3 regions of the Vibrio sp. QJM3NY_39 genome follow, and region 1 is predicted to be linked to each of the others. Evidence: predicted binding sites of a transcription regulator. Region 1 holds the regulator's gene; each other region holds the start of a gene.

What was found. The regulator PurR, encoded in region 1, represses purine synthesis genes. The targets are predictions, from matches to a motif close to TNANGNAAACGTTTNCNTNA.
Region 2: glyA (serine hydroxymethyltransferase) is a predicted target of PurR. The motif match lies at 4,420-4,439, and genes of this name have one in related genera.
Region 3: metK (methionine adenosyltransferase) is a predicted target of PurR. The motif match lies at 5,292-5,311, and genes of this name have one in related genera.

Annotation. Positions count from the first base shown of each region.
Region 1 is NZ_CM173505.1:1,196,805-1,204,100, reverse strand. Features, by position in the region: gene torR (two-component system response regulator TorR) at 1-646, opposite strand, end outside; gene torD (molecular chaperone TorD) at 931-1,578, shown strand; gene purR (HTH-type transcriptional repressor PurR) at 1,895-2,899, shown strand; cyclic di-GMP riboswitch class I at 3,070-3,155, shown strand; gene AC3CHU_RS05495 (TfoX/Sxy family DNA transformation protein) at 3,283-3,873, shown strand; gene AC3CHU_RS05490 (TVP38/TMEM64 family protein) at 4,009-4,689, shown strand; gene AC3CHU_RS05485 (putative signal transducing protein) at 4,743-5,060, shown strand; gene AC3CHU_RS05480 (alpha/beta fold hydrolase) at 5,200-5,997, opposite strand; gene glgA (glycogen synthase GlgA) at 6,283-7,296, opposite strand, start outside.
Region 2 is NZ_CM173505.1:771,298-778,593, forward strand. Features, by position in the region: gene treC (alpha,alpha-phosphotrehalase) at 1-773, shown strand, start outside; gene AC3CHU_RS03580 (hypothetical protein) at 872-1,801, opposite strand; gene AC3CHU_RS03585 (winged helix-turn-helix domain-containing protein) at 1,947-3,455, opposite strand; gene AC3CHU_RS03590 (YitT family protein) at 3,545-4,147, opposite strand; gene glyA (serine hydroxymethyltransferase) at 4,495-5,745, shown strand; gene AC3CHU_RS03600 (hypothetical protein) at 6,084-6,410, opposite strand; gene AC3CHU_RS03605 (DUF4250 domain-containing protein) at 6,643-6,834, opposite strand; gene AC3CHU_RS03610 (YaeP family protein) at 6,836-7,039, opposite strand; gene AC3CHU_RS03615 (tellurite resistance TerB family protein) at 7,226-7,296, opposite strand, start outside.
Region 3 is NZ_CM173505.1:435,488-442,783, forward strand. Features, by position in the region: gene gshB (glutathione synthase) at 1-486, opposite strand, end outside; gene rsmE (16S rRNA (uracil(1498)-N(3))-methyltransferase) at 496-1,227, opposite strand; gene AC3CHU_RS02165 (endonuclease) at 1,387-2,118, opposite strand; gene AC3CHU_RS02170 (SprT family zinc-dependent metalloprotease) at 2,216-2,716, opposite strand; gene AC3CHU_RS02175 (DUF2189 domain-containing protein) at 2,795-3,592, opposite strand; gene metK (methionine adenosyltransferase) at 3,960-5,114, opposite strand; gene tkt (transketolase) at 5,492-7,296, shown strand, end outside.

The sequences.
Region 1 (7,296 bases):
ACTCCATCTTCGCACGCATACGACGGATTAACACGTCGATAGTTCGATCGTTTGGAGCATCCACTCGGTGGCTGATCATATTCAGAATGCGTTCACGACTTAATACCTGGTTAGGGTAAGAAGAAAGCGCTACCAACAGTTCATATTCAGCTTTAGTCAGTTTTACCGGCTCGCCGTTTTTGCTTAGCGCACGACGAGGGATATCAAACGTCCACTCACCAAAACGAACCACAGATTCGTCTTCAGTCTCTTCAACCTTACCTGCTGCTGTTTTACGAGCGGCAGAAATGCGCCAAAGTAGGTTTTTAACTCGAACCAATAACTCGCGAAGTTCGAAGGGTTTAGTAACGTAATCGTCAGCGCCCATTTCAAGGCCAACGATTTTGTCGATGCTATCCGTGCGTCCAGTAACTAAAATAATTCCAATGTCTGATTGACTGCGTAATTCGCGAGTTAGCATCAATCCATCTTCGCCTGGTAAGTTGATGTCCAGCATAATGAGGTCAACGTTATTATCTTCTAACACGTTTCTCATTTGAGCGCCGCTTTCTGCTTCGCTTACTGTGTAACCTTCGTTCTGGAAGTATCCGACCAGTTTACTGCGGGTTACCACATCATCTTCTACGACTAATACGTGATAGCTCATCTACACCACTTTTCTTATTTAATAGTTTCAGTGACTATTCTATTCATAACTCGTAACAATTCTAGTGGTACACAAGATAAAAGCCAGAAACATGGATCTTTTTTGATACAAGACAATCTTAAACCTTGCTATTTATCGTCCATCGCAATTCAATATAGGCATTACTACTAACGAGTAACTTTGCGTTTCGCAAATAACCTTGTTATTCAGCCTTGGTGTGCTTTGCACAAGTAACTTCAAGATGCATATAAGTAACACCACAAGACTAAATCAGGATCTAAGAAATGAAAGATACGAAAGCGTTCAACGAGCAAAGAGCAGAAATATACTGGTGGCTATCAAGCTTATTCGCTAAAGAGCTCACTCAAGAAGAACTCGATCACTACCACTCTGTTGAAATTCGTTCTTTCCTAACTGGTTTAGGCGAAAATGAAACACTAAAACCGGCGATCGATAGCCTAGTGGATGCGCTAAACCGCCTACAAACGCGTGAGGATGCTCAACTAGAATTGTCTGCTGACTTCTGTGACTTATTCTTAAAAACAGATAAGCATGGCGCACTTCCTTACGCTTCTATGTATATCGGTGAGACTGGCCTTTTGAATGATAAGCCAGCAAAAGATATGGAAGAGATCATGGCCAAGCACAACTTAGTGGTGAACCAAGACCTAAAAGAACCAGCTGACCACATCGCTATCGAACTCGACTTCCTTGGCAACTTGATCATCCGTTCTAATGAAACGGAGCTTGAAGAAGAGCTAGAAAAATCCTTCGCTGTTCAACAGCAATTTATCGAGCAACAACTTCTTACTTGGGTACCAAAGTTCAACGTTAAATGTCATGACGTTGACGAATTCGGTTTCTACGCATCAGTCTCATCTCTGCTACTTGCATTCTGCAAATTGGACACCCAATACCTTGCTGGTGAATAAGCTGATTGGATGACTCGTTAAATAAATTCAGAAGAATGTGACAATTCACCCGGATTTCCGGGTGAATTTTATTGCGAGTAATTTCTAGTCAGTCTAAAATTGTGACCGCAAACGATAAAATATGAAACATTCACGAAATGCTATGCTTATTATAGTTTTGAGCATTTCGGTGTTAAGACAAGCCGCTCAATAGCGGTTTTTTGTTTTTTAGCACTTTAGTACCCAAAGAGCCCTACAAATTTAAGCTCTTAGTTAGGTAGCTTAACGGCTACTTCATTCCGTACTTTGGGAAAGTAGCTTCTAATAGGATAAAACCATGGCCACTATAAAAGATGTCGCTCGCTTAGCAGGCGTATCAACAACAACCGTTTCTCACGTAATCAACAAAACTCGCTTTGTTGCAGAAGCGACTCAAGAAAAAGTAAACAAAGCCGTAGACGAACTAAACTACGCGCCGAGTGCTGTTGCTCGTAGCTTAAAATGTAATACAACGCGCACTATCGGCATGCTAGTGACTCAATCAACCAACCTATTCTTCTCTGAAGTTATCGATGGTGTTGAGAGTTACTGTTACCGTCAAGGTTACACTTTGATCTTGTGTAACACTGGCGGTATCTATGAGAAGCAGCGCGACTACATTCGAATGCTTGCAGAGAAACGTGTAGATGGCATCTTGGTTATGTGTTCAGACCTAACTGAAGAATTAAGAGAGATGTTAGACCGTCACGCTGATATCCCTAAAGTTGTCATGGATTGGGGCCCTGAGACCTCTCAAGCCGATAAGATCATTGATAACTCTGAAGAAGGTGGCTATCTGGCAACCAAGTACCTTATTGAACGCGGTCATTCTAAGATTGCTTGCTTAAGTGGCCACTTAGACAAAGCAGCATGTGTAGAACGTATTGCAGGTTACAAACGTGCGTTGGGTGAAGCCAAAATAGCTACTGATGAGCGTCTAATCATTGAAGGCAACTTTGAGTGTGATACCGCTGTGATTGCTGCTGATCAAATTATTAAAATGGAAGATCGCCCTACAGCCGTATTCTGTTTTAACGACACCATGGCACTTGGCCTAATGAGTCGCTTACAACAACAAGGTATTCGTATCCCTGAAGATATTTCAGTGATTGGTTACGATAACATCGAGTTAGCTGAATACTTCTCTCCACCATTGACCACGGTTCACCAACCGAAGCGTCGTGTTGGTAAGAATGCATTCGAAATTTTGTTAGAACGCATCAAAGACAAAGACCATGAAAAACGTGTATTCGAAATGCACCCTGAAATTGTTGAGCGAAGCACAGTTAAAACGTTAAATTAATTGATAAATTCAGTTTAGTTTAATCAAGCGCACCTTTAGGTGCGCTTTTTTTATCAACAACATCAATGAACCTGGTATCATACTGGAAAGATCATTAATTGAAGCAGTATCACATTTTGAAATAACAAGTGTGAGCCTCATTCAACAAAAACTTTATTCTATTCAATCAGTCACGCACAGGGCAAATCACTTGAAAGAGTGAGACGCAAAGCTTCCGGCCTAAACCACTCGTTGGTATGGTAGCGGGGTTACCGATGGCAAAATGCAGTAACTACTAATAATTTAGTAATTTACGGCTAATTGACAATTTAATTGCAACATTTTGCTAATCTCTCGGACCTGCTTATTTGGTGGCGTAGTTCAAATACACCGAGATAAATAACATGGATAAACCGATACTAAAGGATTCAATGAAATTATTTGAATCCCTAGGAAAAATAAAATCACGCTCGATGTTTGGTGGCTTCGGTCTTTTTGCTGATGACACTATGTTTGCTCTGGTTGTAAATGACCAGCTGCACATACGAGCAGACAAATGCACAACGAAACAGTTCGAACAACAAGGGTTTCAACCGTACGTCTACAAAAAACGTGGTTTCCCTGTCGTTACTAAATATTTCGCTTTACCCGAAGGCCTGTGGCAAGACCAAGAGAAAATCTTGCAGCTTGCAACAACGTCTCTGGGTTTTGCTAAAGAAGAAAAAGCTGAGCAATCTTCAGCTAAGCCTACTCGACTCAAAGATCTGCCCAACCTTCGACTCGCCACTGAGCGTATGTTGAAAAAAGCAGGGATCGATTCCGTAGAGCGTTTATATGAATCTGGCTCTGTAAACGCATTTAACGCCATCAAAGAATCACATGCGTCTTCTGTCAGTATTGAACTACTTTGGGCGCTAGAAGGCGCGATCAATGGCACACATTGGTCTGTTATACCGCAGCAGCGTCGTGAAGAGCTTATCAATCGCGTCAATTAACATTGTAAGTGAAAAACTATATACATAACTAAGCCGCATTTACTGCGGCTTTTTTTATATCTGCTGAAAGTTAATCTATGCTTTGCCTGTCTATCTATACTAATGGTATACATTGAAAATTTAGAGGAAGTATCAATGAGTAAGAAAATGATATTGGGTATTGTGTTGGTCGTAACCATCGTCTTGTTAGGCGTCAATTTCGGCCAATACCTAACGCTTGAAAATGCCAAGGCCCAACAAGCCGTTTTAAATGACTACATTGATAGCAACTTCATTGCTGCCGCTGCTATCTATTTTGTCGCGTATGTAATGATTACTGCTTTCTCAATTCCTGGTGCTGCTGTTGTGACCCTGTTAGGGGCTGCGCTATTTGGTTTCTGGAATAGTTTGCTGCTGGTCTCTTTCGCCAGTGCCATTGGTGCAACCCTCGCGTTTTTAAGTAGCCGTTATCTGTTACGTGACTGGATCCAAACTAAATTTGGTGACAAATTAGCAACGATTAACAAGGGCGTTGAAAAAGACGGAGCATTTTACTTGTTTTCTCTGCGTCTGATTCCTGTATTCCCATTTTTCCTTATCAACCTGTTGATGGGTCTAACACCGATGTCTGTGAGTCGCTATTACATTACAAGTCAAATAGGAATGTTACCGGGTACTGCCGTTTTCTTGAATGCTGGTACTCAACTCGCGGAAATTGATTCACTTTCGGGTATCGTGTCCCCTTCAGTACTATTGTCATTTGCCTTGCTGGGTGTATTCCCAATCATTGCTAAATGGTTGATGAATAAATTTCGCTCAGCACCTGTGGCTGAATAACGTATACTTATAATAGCTAAATAACGCATATAGCCAGATAAGGTTCTATCTCAATGAAAATCTTCAGTGCATCGAATCCGACAGAAGCCCACATCATCTGTGGATTACTAGAAAGTATGAATATTGCGTGTGAAGTTCGTGGTGAAGGGTTATTCGGTTTGAAAGGGGAAATCCCATTTGCCGAAGAAACTGACCCTTACGTATGGTTATATGAGCCAGAATTGGCGAGCAAAGCCCGGGCAGTTGTTAATGACTACCAGAAACAGCAAGATTCGATCATTTATGAAGAGTGGCGTTGCGGAGAATGTCATGAAGTCAACGAAGCACAATTCGGTTCTTGTTGGCAGTGCGGTACTGCTTCACCTGAATAGCAGGTTTTGAAAGGTAAAGTGGCTCCAACGGCCTTATATAACAACTCGGTCAGATACCTCCTCCAAATAAAAACGGGAAGCTAAAATTAGCTTCCCGTTTTTGTTTCAATTCTATTCGAGCATCTGTTCTGCTAAAGAATCACTGAATTTGCTTTTGAATAAAAGCGATAGATCGTTGATTGAATTCTTCAGGGTTTTCTACGTTGCACACATGCCCACAGTTGGCAATTTCTACCAACTCACTCGACTTATGCGCTTCTACCATTTCTTTTACTGGCTTGATGAACATGTAGTCGCGCTCGCCCATCAAATACAAAGTTGGAATCGGCAACTCTCGGTCTTTAAAGTACTTCATCAATGGGTTCACATCAGCCGTAAGGATAAACCAGCGTTTAAACTCTTTTTGGCACAGCTTTTTGGCTTCGCGGATAAACAGGTTACGTGATTCTTTTTGGCTTTTTTGTGGCATCACAACGTAAGCAAAAAGGCTGTATAACCACATATAAGGAATGATGTGCTTACTCAAGTTACCCAACTTGATTAAGACTTGAGAGCGAGTGTTGAGTTTGGTCACGGCACCACCTAGTACCATTGAACGTACTCGGCCAGCCGCTAGCTCTGCGACATTACGGACAATAATCGTGCCCAAAGACATGCCTACAAAGTGTGCAGAACGGATTTTCAGATGGTCTAACACCTTAAGAATATCGAGCGTTACCGCTTTGAACGTATAACGATTCGAAATCAGCTCTTTGAGGATGTTGTCTGATTTACCATGCCCTCTCAAATCAATGAGAAGCAAGTTGAAGTGCTGTTTATACGCTTTGATCTGCTTAAACCAAATGGAGGAACTGCCTCCTGCGCCATGCACAAATACAACCCACTCATCGCTCGTAGGGTGAGTAAATGTTTTATGAAATAGTAAACTCTCAGACATACCTATCGCTTTAATTATTGGAATGGTGCTCTGCCTCATCACAAGGCGATGGCTAAGGATATCACGCAATCAAGAAATTTAAGTGATAATAGTGTCAAACCTAACATTAGTCATGTGAATACCTACCCCACCTTTTCTACCTGACTAAAATGAGTTTGCAAGTTTTCTCTTCCTAAACGTGATGTGATCTGACCAGAAAACAAAAAGGCACTCTACTATCAGAGCGCCTTCTACTATTAAGTTCAGTTGTTATACATCAGCTTATTTTACAGCTAATTCAGCACTTTAAAATGCAGAATGGTACATCGTAAGATATTCTTTTGCCGCATCTTCCCAACTAAAATCTTGTTGCATCGCGTAAAGTTGAACACGCTTAATTTCAGCGGGGTTTTGTGCATAAAGTAGTAATGAACGATGCAATACTGCCAGTAACGCTTGCGGTGTTGGCTCTTCAAAAGCAAAGCCGGTCGCTATCTCGGGATCCTGATCGTAATCATTCACACTGTCTTTTAAACCGCCCACAGAGCGAACAATCGGTAACGTACCGTAAGCCATGCTGTAGATTTGGTTTAAGCCACAAGGTTCGAACTCCGAAGGCATCAAGAAGAAATCAGAACCCGCTTCAACTAAGTGCGCAAGCTCATTATTATACGCTTCTACAAACGAGAACTTATCTGAGTGAAGTGCCGACAGCTCTTTCAGCTGACTCGCTAAAACTGGATCACCAGTACCAACAATCACGATCTGAAGATCGTTTTTCAAAAACTGCTCGATGATAGGCAGTAAGTAATGAACACCTTTCTGATTAGTCAAACGACAAACCATGCCATAAACCGCACAATCGGTGATAGGGAGTCCAACATCTTGCTGCAGTTTTTGCTTACAAGCTGACTTCCCACGAACCATGCTGTGCTTTGTCGCTTTGAATTTACGAGGAAGGAAAGCGTCCGTTTCCGGGTTCCAAGCTCCGTAATCACAACCATTCAAAATGCCAAAAAGATCCGCGGATCTGTACTGGAATTCTGCTGCCATACCGTGACTGCCTAATTCCGTTTTCAGCTCCTCGGCATACGTTGGACTGACTGCGTTCACCTTATCAGCACACATCACGCCGGCTCTCAGCATTGTGACATGCGTGTCACTCACTGAAGCTTCAGGCACATTGTAGCTATGCATTTCTGGTAGAAATTGCAGTTCATCGTATGCGAACACACCTTTGAAAACTGCGTTGTGAATTGAGATAACACTGCGCGTATTTTCAAAGAAATCATGTTGTTGATAACGCGATTTAAGCAAAAA
Region 2 (7,296 bases), 430 kb from region 1:
AGTCGATCTTCAATCACTGGCAAACCGGTTTGAACGGCAAAGGTTGGGGCGCACTATTCTGGTGTAACCACGACCAACCAAGAGTCGTGAGCCGCTTGGGTAACGACCAGCAATATCGCGTTGAATCAGCCAAGATGCTTGCTGCGTCAGTCCACATGATGCAAGGCACACCTTATATCTATCAAGGTGAAGAGATTGGTATGACCAACCCGGGTTACACCGAGATCAGCCAGTATCGTGATGTAGAGAGTACCAATATGTACGACATCATGGTGAACCGTGATGGTGTGGCTCATCAAGATATGATGGCTATTTTAGCTCAGAAATCACGTGATAATTCTCGTACACCAATGCAATGGAACAGTGAAACGTACGCTGGCTTTTCGCTATCACAGCCATGGTTAGATGTTGCGAATAACTACACTGAGATCAACGCTGAGCAAGCGCTTGAAGATAAAGACTCGGTATTCTATTTCTATAAGAGTTTGATTGAGTTACGTAAAGAAGTGCCCGTGATTACTTATGGCAGCTATCAAGATTTATTGCCTGAGCACCCGTCGGTATTTGCGTACTCTCGTGAGAGTAAAAGCCAGACTTTGGTTTGTATTAATAACTACTATGGTGAAGCGTGTCAGGTTGAGTTACCTAATGAACTTGAGCTGGATAAAGCGCAATTGCTATTGGGGAATTACCCTGATGATCAGTCGCCAGTTTCTGAATATACGATGACCTTACGACCATATGAAACAAGAATTCTCTTGATAGAGCAATAATACTCGTACCCCTATGCGAGTATAAGCTTTGAGCCTGAACTCTAGATGTTAGGCTCAAAGCTTTCTTCTAATTTAACATTGAAGTCTTATTCGATTGCTTAGCCTTTATTGACCGTAAATGAATCGAGAACCCACACTGTTTCGCTCAGTTGTGTGCCATTCTTTTCATCCCAGTCCATCATTTTCACAACGCCAAAGTTTGGGTTAAACCATGTCTCGGTATTACTTTGAAATTCAGCTGAGTCATACCCATCACATGCAACGTTGTAAGTGTTTTCAACTTTCAGGTACGCCGTTTCAATTTTCTTACCTTGAACCGTCATAGTTGAACGTTGGCCATTCTCAGATACTTGTTGGCTCCAGTTGAATCGACATTGTGTTTCTGATGGTCCTAAATCATTGATGCCTTCTTCATAGAAATCATCAAGCAAGGCTTCTAGTTGGCCAGTAGTAACCTCAAACGAAAGCCCGACTGAACTACTGCTATGGCTAATATTTGGGCTTTTTTCTTTTACTGTACTGCCTGAGGATTTGAATACTGGGTTGGTCACTAAAAAGTCGACAGTCTCACCGTTGCTCAATTCTATATTGGCATCAACTGAGTTAACAAAGCCATCACTGCCTTTGTAAAACAGATCACTGTCTGTCTCACTTTGCACCGTCACATCTGCAGCATAGAAGTCGTTGATACCGCTGTTTACCATGCTCTCTACCGTTGCCTTTAGCTTCTCTAGTTCAGCAACACCTTCAGTAGTGTTAGAGATAGCTAGCTTATCCAATTCCAACTGAATATTGGCCAACATCAGTTCAGAACTGATGTCTCGGTATGCAAGATCCAACACTGTGTTCTCTTCACCATCTTCTGATACTAGGTACGATAATAGTGTGATGTTCTTCGGTGCAAACTGAGAGTTGTTGATCGGGTAATCGAACTGAGTTGTACCAGTTGAGCCTGATGAAGAAGAGCCACCTCCACAGCCATATAAAGCAAAGAGAGAAGTCGCAAGCAGCGTCATAGATTTATTCATGTTGAGCATTCCTAATATAGTTGGCCTAGAGCGGCCTGTTGTTTTTAGGAATGCTATTGTTGAGAGGGTTAATAGGGCAAAAAACGAAGATACATAAGATCTTAATTTATGTTTAACTTATTGTTTTTAAGTGATTTATATTTATTCATTCGGAAAATTGATGGCCGACATTCGTGCAGTAGTTAAGCATTAGGTTTTCCCATTGCTTGATGATCAGTGGCTCATTGATGCTCAATTTTAGATTTTTCCAAGGCTGGAGACAGGTCGATTTCGACTCAGGTTTGGATAAGCGAGCAAACAACTCTTCTGAAGGAACCACTCGCAGTAACGCGACCAAGGATTCCATGTAGTTGAGGCGAAACTTATCCATATCCCCTTGCTTGTAGGCAATATGGGAAATCATCATATAGACCAGTGCGTTCTCGATGGTCGAGTTACCCGCCGTATTGGTCAGAAACTCTTTGGCAGTTTGCAGGTCTCTTAACTTGAAGTGGATAATCCCAAGCCAGAGTTTGAGCTCATCGGGAATCAACTTAAAGCGTGTTTGCACAAGGCTAGTGAAACTGATCAGTCGCTGGTGGTCAGTCTCAAAGAGCGCCATTTGTCGTGCAATCAATGTTGCAGTCATCACGTTGAGTGGCACGCTATCCAGCTTTAGCGTTTGTTCATTAAGCAAATGGTTTAGTTCTTTATCGCTGACAGACCATTCTGGTGATAGCGGAGCAGGTAGAGCAAAGTAGTTTGCCAGCTCTCTATTTATCTCCATCAAGTCTTCATTGAGGTTATCTAACTCTATTGAGTAGACCCCACGAAAGGCAAGCTTGCCCGAGCTTGGATAAATAAGGCTGACTTTAGCTGCAAGACGTGTATCGACCTCCTGATCCTTTAATTGAATATTGAGCAGGTAGTCACTGGTACGCATGTTTTTTGCGCCCGGAAAGAAAGGAGTACTGTCTATTGGGTCAACGAAGTAACTCGGAGCATCTTGGTTGGCTAAATCGGTATAAGCGTATTCAATTTGCTGTTGGAGCAGTAGCGCTTTAACGGATTTTCGGCGCGTTCTCGCATTATCACCAATGGCATCGATGCGGTTCAGTAATAGTTCGACCTTAGGAATCAGCCTCTGTGTGCGTTCTAGCTCGGAGGCTTGGTTTGACGAGTGCCAAAACATATAACCTAGAGTCGCGGTGCTTATCAGCAACACAACAGAGAATGACAGTAATAAGAGGTTAAGCGGCGACGTCTTTTGGCTGGCCTGAGGTGGCTCGGTTACTTCTGTAATTTCGACTGCTGTATCGGCCAGACTCACTGAGCTCGGATTGAGAAAGTATCCTTTGCGTGGATAGGTCACCAAGATCTTAGTAGCATCGCTTTCTGGTAGGTGCTTTTGCAATACAGAACGCAATGTACTGATTCTATTAGTGAGAACATTCTTTGAAATGAAGTTACTTTGCCAAACTGATTCGATGATCTGCTCAGCTGCGATAGGCTCACCCACGCTAGTAAGAAACAGTTCGAGTAATTCAATAGAACGAGGTTCTAAATCGATGACCTGCTCGTTGCTACTCAAGACACGTGTGACTGGGTTGAATTCTAAACCTTCAATAGAGATCGAGGTTTGAGTGTCTTTGGCGTTAGAGAGGTAATCTTGCATAAGAAAAGAGAGGGTAGCTTATAAAAGCTAAATACTAGCTGTTTTTGTTATGAAAAACAGCTAGTAATTCATTGATTGGATAACTGGAATTAAGACGCGTAGTTGACCGAATAACGAGTAGGCTTGTGGTTCATTGCCAATACGATGTTCAATACTGCGGTGCCCAATACCGAAACGGCAATTACCCAAGGCGATACGAAGAAGCAAGAAGCGAACAGAATACAGGCATCAATGCCCATCTGAGTTTTACCTACAGAGATGCCGTAGCGGTCTTGGATGAACAAACATAATACGTTGAAGCCACCCAAGCTGGAGCGATGACGGAATAGGATTAACATACCTAAGCCCATTAATAAGCCACCGGCAACAGCACAGTAGATCTCGTTATGAACTTCTAGTGAGATAACTAGGTATAAATGATCGGCAAACACAGAAACTAACGCACCAGCAATTGCACTGCTAATGGCAAAGCTACGGCCAAATCGTTTCCACGCTAATAAATAGAATGGACAGTTGGCCACAAAGTACAAAATACCGAAGGTTACAGGTAAGAATTGACTCAAAAGCAGAGCCAAGCCAGTAGTACCACCGGTAAGCAGGTTCGCTGACTGTAAAAAGAAGACGCCTAACGCCACTAAAAACGTGCCAGTGAGAATAGCTACCCAATCTTCTTTACGTGAGTGTTTTTCCATCGTTTTAATAATTACCTAACCAATAAAGGCGTGCATAGTAGAGAAAAACCTTAGCTTTCGGTAGCTTGAGGGGTAAAATTAAGGTAAACCTATGTAATCTGCGTTTTACAGGGTGTAAAGCGTAAAATTGACAGTAAGCGTCATCTTTGGTTGGATAAGCTTAATAACCATGATGAATCTTATATGTGATTATGAAAAAACTACATGATAAAATTGCAATTAGCTCTTTATGACCTAGATCAAATTATGTAGAATGCGTCACATCAAAACGGTGACGGAAACGTTTGCTTTCGGTCGTTGTGTGGTTTTTTTGAAACTTTCAGTACAATCTGAGTCAGGAGATACAGATGCTTAAGCGTGACATGAACATTGCTGATTACGATGCGGACCTATTCGCAGCTATCCAAGAAGAAACTCTTCGTCAGGAAGAGCACATCGAACTTATCGCTTCAGAAAACTACACAAGCCCACGTGTAATGGAAGCTCAAGGTTCTCAACTTACAAACAAATACGCTGAAGGCTACCCTGGTAAGCGTTACTACGGCGGTTGTGAGTTCGTAGATAAAGTTGAAACTCTAGCAATCGAACGTGCATGTGAACTGTTTGGCGCTCAATACGCGAACGTACAACCTCACTCAGGTTCTCAAGCTAACAACGCTGTATACATGGCGCTATTGAATGCTGGCGATACCGTTCTAGGTATGAGCCTAGCGCACGGTGGTCACCTAACGCACGGTTCTCCAGTAAACTTCTCTGGTAAGCTTTACAACATCATTCCTTACGGTATCGATGAAGCTGGCCAAATCGATTACGAAGAGATGGAAGCTCTCGCAATCGAGCACAAACCTAAGATGATCATCGGTGGTTTCTCAGCTTATTCTCAAGTTTGTGATTGGGCGCGCATGCGTGAAATCGCTGACAAAGTAGGTGCTTACTTCTTCGTAGATATGGCTCACGTTGCTGGTTTAATCGCAGCGGGTGTTTACCCGAACCCAGTTCCACACGCTCACGTTGTTACAACAACAACGCACAAAACGCTTGCTGGTCCTCGTGGTGGTCTTATCCTTTCTAACGAAGGCGAAGATCTATACAAGAAGCTGAACTCAGCAGTATTCCCTGGCGGCCAAGGTGGTCCTCTAATGCACGTTATTGCTGGTAAAGCAGTAGCGTTCAAAGAAGCTCTAGAGCCAGAGTTTAAAGAATACCAAGCACGCGTAGTGGCTAACGCAAAAGCAATGGTTGCTGAATTCCTAGCTCGCGGTTACAACATCGTTTCAGGTTCTACAGAGAACCACCTGTTCCTAGTTGACCTAATCGACAAAGACATCACAGGTAAAGAAGCAGATGCAGCACTAGGTTCAGCTAACATCACAGTGAACAAGAACTCAGTACCAAACGACCCACGTAGCCCGTTCGTTACTTCAGGTATCCGTATCGGTTCTCCTTCTATTACTCGTCGTGGTTTCTCAGAAGCCGATGCGAAAGAGCTAGCAGGTTGGATGTGTGACATCCTAGATAACATGGGTGATGAGTCTGTTATCGAAGCAACTAAAGCAAAAGTACTAGAGATCTGTAAGCGTCTACCGGTTTACGCTTAATTTTTCTTCGTAGTAATTTGAACTTCGTTGTCGAGCATGCTCACTTACATCCGTAAGCTCCGCGTGCTCTCCTAAAATTTCAAACGACTACTTTGAAAAGTACTTTTAAAGGGGCTCATTGAGTCCCTTTTTGTTTTAGGGAAAGGTGCTGAAAACTCCGCGCCTTTTCCTTGAACTAAATCTATTTGATTGAAACATACGATTTGAAGGGCTCCTGTATAGGGGCCTTTTTTGTATTGGTCGGTATGAGCGTTGGGTTATCTGAGAATACAGAAAGGCAGGTACTAAAAAGGGCTGATGTTTGCACATCAACCCTTTGCTATTTGTTGGTATCGGTTTTACTTTTTGATGCTCAGTAAAGTACCTGACTTACATCTAAACGAGTAGTAGCTGCGGCTCTCGTTGAATTTGCCTAAGCCTTCGCCATCACAATAGTCGATGTTGATATCACGCATTACTTCTAGTGTATCTTCGCTGTTCAAAGCGAATTTAGAACCATCAGAACAGACGATACGAATTCGCTCATCATGGCTTACTGAGTAGATATCGACTTCGGTATTACACAGCTCAAAAGAGGCTTCACGAAAGTTGTCTTGCTGTGTATTTGAAGCGCAACCTGCAGTCAGTGTTGCAGCGAAAACTGCCAAAAGTCCGAGTCTTTTCATTGTTAATCCTTCGCTATCATCAGATTGGGTGATGAGTTTTATATGCTATTTGAGGTAGCCTATACAACAATACGCTTTGGTTCAAGGAGCGTTGGTTGACTCTAAGATATAAAAGTATAGATGCAGACAGATAATTTATAACTGGCTAACTACATGTTTATCCAATACGTATCACCAATAAAAAAGACCAACACTGAGGCTGGCCTTTCAAAATCAAGCTTGTTTTAAATGACTATCGAAACTGTTTGGCTTCTGGAAGAAACTCAAAACCAGCAGATGCAAGTTTAGCGATCAAGGCTGCTTTGTCGATTTCGTAGAAGTTGACTACTCGATCCAAATCACCGCCGAAGTCGTCACGTAGCTTCATGTTGACGATGCTCATCAACATCACAGAGTCCATCTTTTCAAAGTTAGCGAGGTTCATATTAGTCCTCGAAATCTGAGATCAGCAGATTGGCTGCGGCAAATGCAGCGCGATCACGTGCTTCTTTAGGAAGAGATTCATCTGCAGCAAGGTCATTCAATGTTTTTACCGCGCAGGTGATCGCTTTAGGGATATAGCCTTGGTCGCCACTGCCAATTTGAGAATACAGTGCACGCACCAAATCACAACAATCGTATACTTTCATTTTTATACCTAACCAAATGATAACTGATCTCAATATACACATAGAGATAAGCAAAAACAAAGTGGATCTGATTAAGTTCAGAGTTAGTTTGTTCTTGCTCAATATCTCATTCTGTTAATGCTCAATGTATTACTTTGCTAGCTTGCCATTTGAGTCGTTCTTTACGAGTCGCTTAGTATCTAATGATTAACCAGATATCTGCTGTTCAAGTTGATAAGTAACTTCATCTGCAAGGTTGAGTTGCTTAGCTAACTCTC
Region 3 (7,296 bases), 760 kb from region 1:
AAGTGGTTTTAGAATCACGTCACCGTGTTCTTCTCGGAACGCTTTAATTTTTTCAGATTTACGAGTCACGATGGTGGTTGGTGTCAGTTCAGGGAACCAAGCTGTGAATAGCTTCTCGTTACAGTCACGTAAGCTTTGTGGCTTGTTTACGATCAGTGCGCCGTTCTCTTCAGCACGCTCAAGAATGTAAGTTGCGTAGATGTATTCTGTATCAAACGGAGGATCTTTACGCATCAGTACCGCATCTAAATCAGAGAGAGTGATAGTCTGTTCTGATTTGAACTCGTACCAACCGTTTGGATCTTCTTTTAGTTCAACAACCTTAGTGTCAGCAATGGCTACGCCTTGATCTAAATGTAGATCATCCATTTCCATGTAATGGATTTCGTAACCACGACGCTGAGCTTCAAGCATCATGGCAAAGCTAGAGTCTTTTTTGATGTTAATGGATGAAATTGGATCCATTACGATGCCAAGTTTGATCATTTTTTTCTCCTAGCCTAGATCGCCAAAACGGACTTGTAAGGCAGTAATTGCGGTTAGAGCTGCTGTCTCGGTACGAAGTACACGTGGGCCGAGTAGCGTCTCTTCAAATTTGTATTGTTCTGTCATACCGATTTCTTCAGCTGACAGTCCGCCTTCAGGACCGATCAATAGGCGCACCTTACTGATGGGTTCTGGAAGGGTATTGATTGAGTATTTTGCACGAGGATGCAGGTTTAGTTTTAACGCTTCGCTCGGTTCGCTGCACCACTCTTCAAGTTGCATTATTGGGCGAATAACTGGAACCGTATTACGGCCAGATTGTTCACATGCCGCGATAGCAATCTTTTGCCACTGCGCGAGCTTTTTCTCGAAGCGTTTAGTATCAAGCTTAACTCCACAGCGCTCTGAAATAAGGGGGGTAATGGTGTTCACACCAAGCTCAACCGATTTCTGAATCGTGAATTCCATTTTGTCGCCACGTGAAATCACTTGGCCTAAATGTAAGTCTAACGGAGATTCGCTGCTACGCTCGATACGCTCAGTAACATTAACTGTGACGTTCTTTTTTGATACTTCAGCGATTGTCGCTGGGAATTCAGCGCCGCTGCCATCAAATAGAAGAACATCTTGACCTTCTTTCATACGAAGGACTCGACCAACATGACCCGCGGCATCTTCGCCTAAAGCGAGTGAACCTAACTGATGAATGCGTTCTGGGTGATGGATACGAGGGATTCTCATGCTGGTAAACCTATAAATAGTGTCATTTGGGTATTTTGTCTCTGCCTAACATGGATGCTTTTAGTTGAAAAAACAAGGGTAGAGCAAGAGTTTCAGGGGCAATTCTGAAACTCTTGTTTGAGATGGAGGCAATTGGAGATGTTGGTTGCCTGAGTCGTGTTATTTACAAGCAGGGAAAACAAATGGGTTGTGATTACCTTGGATCGCATAGATTCGCTTATCACGAGTACATTCCCACTTATCGACAGGGAATTGCTTGTTCCACGCCATCATCAGGTTAGTCTGCTGCTTAGATAGTTTGAAACCATACTCTTGGCTCATATAAAGATAAGTACGCGCGATAGAACCTTTTGCTCTGTCTGGCGGCATCACCTTACGTTGTTTGAAGTTGACCTGCATTTCACACTGACCGTAACTCACGCCATCCATTCCATTCCACTGACTGAAATTGTAATTGGATCGATCACCGTTAACCTCGCCAATTGCCGGAGTTAGATTATGAAGGTCGGCTTCCATCGATTTAAATATTTTGTCATTGCGAGTGCAGTTCTTACGTCCGCCATCTTGCCAGCACTGACGCTGGTGGCCGAATTGCCAAGCTGGAACCACGTGTTCCCACTCAATACGGGAAGCGCGCTTTTGCTGTTTTCTCACTTGATAACCACAGCCGTCGAGGTCGGGGATACCTTTCTTTTTGTCTTTCCAAGTGATGTCGCAACCACAATAAAATGAAGTCGGGTGATCGAGATAAATCTTCACGGCTTCTTTTTTTGCTTTGGAGAAGGAGCTTGGTGGAGCGGCGAAAACGCTTTGGGTTACCAGTAGGCCAAATACTATTGATAAGTAAAAGGACACCGATAGGCCAAATGCTTTTGGAGTGGTTTTTTGCATAGAGAAAGACTGATGAAAGTATGATAAACAACAGTCTAGCACTCAAATGTTAGTTCTCTCTATTACATTTATTCGCGTTAACTTATGAGCTTAAGACTTAGCTCAATTGAAGGCCAGTAAAAGCTAAGGTTTGCTGGCATTGTTGGCAACGATACGTTGATTGGTTGCGGATGACTTTGTTGTGTCGTCTTATCGATAGGGGATAAGTGGTGCAATCACAGCGATACTCAAAAGTTTTGCCCTGCACTGAGGTTATCTCCAAGCTGTGGGTCGTTTTGGCCGGTACATTGAATACCCTTTCCATCACGTATTTCCACTCATTGCCGTGAGGCCTAACTCGTCCGAAGACCTGATGTGTGATCAGATGTGCGAGTTCATGAGGTACAACCTCGTTAATAAAGGCGTCTTCATTTTCGCTGAATAGCACTTGGTTGAGTTTTATCTCGTTTAATTGGAGGTAGGCTTTTCCCGCTGCCTTTCCTCTTAACTTGTAAGTGACGGTTGGGCATGGAAATTCACGAGAAAAATGTTGATTAGCAATAGCTAGGCATTCGCCCAGTTTTTTATTTACTCGATGTTGTTGCGGGGTGTAAGACAAGCGTTGTTAACTCCAAAAAAAGCCTCAGCGTTTAAGCTAAGGCCTCATCATAACATTGCTCATCGATCGTGAAACGATTTAAACGTGATGTTTCTTTTTGATGACTTCGTGGTAAGCATGCCATGTTCCGTAGCCAAGTAATGGCATCGTTACAATCATACCCACACCGTAGGTCGCGAAGCCGACTAAGATACCTGTACCAATGATACCAGCCCAAACGACCATCGCAGGGATGTTTGATTTAACAGCGTTGAAGCTAGTAAAAATGGCACTCATTACATCTACACGTCTTTCCATCATCAATGGAATCGAAAATGCTGAGATGCTAAATATCAGGCTAGCGATAACAAAACCAATCACAGACCCTGTAATTAAGAAGGGAGCAAATTCGGTCAATGGTGCACCTTGTACTGAAGGGTAAAGTGCGTGCAATAATGCAGCGATACGCATCCAGAATATCATCGCGACCATTAATACAATCGCAAACGCCCATTGGTGGGTTGAGTTCCGCGTGATGGCTTTCATCGAGTGCAGTAGGCTAGCGTTGTGCCCCTTTTCTCTTTCCCAGGCTGCGTCATACAAGCCTAGGGCAAGAAACGGCCCTATTAGCATGTACACAATCAAGCTTGGCATAACGACCAAATGTGTTCCTTGCCATTGGACAAGTTGAACAATGGCGATGGCCGCACCCATAAAGCACAAACCGTAAAATGCGCTAATTAATGGCATTCTCACTAAGTCATGCAGTGCAAGCGATAACCAATGGAATGGGGCGGATATGCTTACTTGGTTACAAGGAATGGTGCGAGCATAATCCGGATCGCTGACCTTGTGTTTCTTATCGTTCAGTTCGGATGGGTGTACAGTACGAGGCATATATCCCCCTAGTTAAATAACGTCCTAGTTATAGTTCCATAAAGCTCAGTATTGCGATCATATGAGGATTATGGTATTGAGCTAAAATGCTCTTTTTCGTCCCAGTTATTGTTCTAGCGTGCATTTAACGAGAGCTATCAGACTGAATTACTTTGAGTTAAATGTGAGCTTGATCGCCTAGGAGTTACCTTAACTATTGTCAGTAGTGTTCGAAAACACAAATTATCGGTGGGTTTTTATACTAAGTGGTTAACGGTAAAGAAGACTTGGGCAGGGTGGTCTAGTAAGGAAAGGTTTGGTAAGTACATAAAAATAAAGCCCTTACTAAGCAGTAAGGACTTTAAAGAAACAAATCGCAGTGGCTAAATTATTTTAGGCCAGCGAAGTCCGCAAGGATTGCTGCTTTGTCAGTCGCTTCCCAAGGGAACTCTTCACGACCGAAGTGGCCGTATGCAGCAGTCTGCTTGTAGATAGGCTGAAGAAGGTTCAGCATCTCTTGAAGACCGTATGGACGTAGGTCGAAGTTTTGACGAACGGCTTCAATGATGATTTCGTGAGCTACTTTCTCAGTACCAAACGTTTCAACCATGATAGATGTTGGATCTGCAACACCGATAGCGTAAGACAGTTGAATCTCACAACGGTCAGCCATACCAGCAGCAACGATGTTTTTCGCAACGTAACGAGCTGCGTAAGCTGCAGAACGGTCAACTTTTGATGGATCTTTACCAGAGAATGCACCGCCACCGTGACGAGCTGCGCCGCCGTAGGTATCAACGATGATCTTACGACCTGTTAGACCACAGTCACCCATTGGGCCACCGATTACGAAACGGCCGGTTGGGTTGATGAAAAAGTTAGTGTCTTTGTTGATCCACTCAGCAGGAAGTACTGGCTTGATGATCTCTTCCATTACCGCTTCACGTAGGTCAGGTGTTGTTACTGAATCACAGTGTTGAGTCGAAAGAACAACAGCGTCGATACCAACAATCTTACCTTGGTCGTATTGGAACGTTACTTGAGATTTCGCATCTGGGCGAAGGAAGTCAAGCTTGCCGCTCTTACGTACTTCAGCTTGCTTCTTAACAAGAAGGTGAGAGTAAGTAATTGGAGCTGGCATTAGGATTGGTGTTTCGTTAGTCGCGTAACCAAACATGATACCTTGGTCGCCTGCGCCTTGATCTTTAGGATCGGCTTTATCAACACCTTGGTTGATGTCTGGAGACTGCTTACCAATTGTGTTTAGTACTGCACAAGAGTCAGCGTCAAAGCCCATATCAGAATGAACGTAACCAATTTCACGAACTGTTTCACGAGTGATTTCTTCGATATCAACCCATGCAGACGTTGTTACTTCACCGCCAACCATAACCATGCCGGTTTTTACGTAAGTCTCACAAGCAACACGTGCTTTTGGATCTTGTTCCAAGATGGCATCAAGAACAGCATCAGAGATTTGGTCTGCAATTTTATCTGGATGGCCTTCTGAAACAGATTCAGAAGTGAATAGGTGCTTAGCCATGAGAGCTCCACTTTTAGTTTAGTTTTTAGTTGCAAATAGTTAAATGCAAATAATTTCAGGCGTCGCAAGCTAGGAAGCGACGCCATTAAATACAGTATATTTTGTAGGTGTTTCTACATCTAGACGGCTATTCTAAATTCCAGCGGTCGAATTACAAGCTCTTTTTTATGATATGTCATAACTAAACGTTTGCGTATCGGTCGAGATAACGCATTGCTAAGTGATGTAAATGTTCGAAAATTGCGAAAAGTGACCGTTAAAATGCCAGTAAAACGTTTGCAGTCGCTAAAGTCGTTTGAGAGAATACCCGCGCTAATAAAAATGAAAACTTTAGCATCAATCTCTTTTTTAAATCGCTTATGTACTCAGGAGCAGACATGCCTTCTCGTAAAGATCTAGCCAATGCAATTCGCGCACTTAGCATGGATGGCGTTCAACAAGCAAATTCAGGCCACCCTGGCGCACCTATGGGTATGGCTGACATCGCTGAAGTTCTTTGGCGTGGTCACTTGAACCACAACCCAGCAAACCCAGAGTGGGCTGACCGCGACCGTTTTATTCTGTCTAACGGGCATGGTTCAATGTTGATTTACTCTCTGCTTCATCTTGCAGGTTACGAGCTTTCAATTGAAGACCTTAAGAACTTCCGTCAACTGCACTCTAAGACTCCTGGTCACCCAGAGTACGGTTACGCTCCTGGTATCGAAACAACGACTGGTCCTCTAGGTCAAGGCATCACTAACGCTGTTGGTATGGCGATGGCTGAGAAAGCATTGGCTGCACAGTTCAACAAAGAAGGCCACGACATCGTCGATCACTTCACTTATGCATTCATGGGTGATGGTTGTCTGATGGAAGGTATCTCTCACGAAGCATGTTCTCTAGCAGGTACGCTAGGTCTTGGTAAGCTGGTTGCTTTCTGGGATGACAACGGCATCTCTATCGATGGCGAAGTTGAAGGTTGGTTCTCTGACGATACACCTAAGCGTTTTGAAGCTTACGGCTGGCACGTAATCCCGGCCGTTGATGGTCACGACTCTGATGCTATCAACGCGGCTATCGAAGCAGCTAAAGCGGATCCTCGTCCAACGCTTATCTGTACTAAAACTATTATCGGTTTTGGTTCTCCAAACAAAGCGGGTACGCACGACTGTCACGGTGCTCCACTAGGCGCTGATGAAATCACAGCAACTAAAGCGGCACTTGGTTGGGAACACGGTCCTTTCGAAATTCCAGCTGATATCGCAGCTGAGTGGAATGCGAAAGAAGCGGGCGCAGCGAAAGAAGCGGCTTGGAATGCTAAGTTTGACGCATACGCAGCGGCTCACCCAGAGCTAGCAGCAGAATTTAAACGTCGTACTAACGGCGAGCTTCCAGCTGAATGGGAAGAGAAAGCAAACGCAATCATTGCTGACCTTCAAGCTAACCCAGCAAACATCGCATCACGTAAAGCATCTCAAAATGCGCTAGAAGCGTTCGGCGCTATGCTACCTGAATTCATGGGCGGCTCTGCTGACCTTGCGCCTTCTAACCTGACTATGTGGTCTGGTTCTAAGTCTCTTGAAGCGAACGATTTCTCAGGTAACTACATCCACTACGGTGTACGTGAATTCGGTATGACGGCTATCATGAACGGTATCGCTCTGCACGGTGGTTTCGTACCATACGGTGCAACGTTCCTAATGTTCATGGAATACGCACGTAACGCAATGCGTATGGCGGCTCTGATGAAAATTCAGAACATCCAAGTTTACACACACGATTCTATCGGCCTAGGCGAAGATGGTCCTACTCACCAACCGGTTGAGCAGATCGCTTCTCTACGTCTGACTCCAAACATGAGCACATGGCGCCCATGTGACCAAGTTGAGTCTGCTGTTGCTTGGAAACTGGCAATCGAGCGTAAAGATGGTCCTTCTGCACTTATCTTCTCTCGTCAAAACCTTGCACAACAAGATCGTGACGCTGAGCAAGTAGCAAACATCGCGAAGGGGGGTTACATCCTGAAAGATTGTGCTGGCAAGCCAGAGCTAATCATCATTGCAACGGGTTCTGAAGTTGAGCTAGCGGTTAGCGCTGCTGCTGAACTAACAGCTGAAGGTAAAGCGGTACGCGTAGTCTCTATGCCTGCAACTGACGCGTTTGATAAGCAAGACGCTGAATACCGTGAGTCTGTACTTCC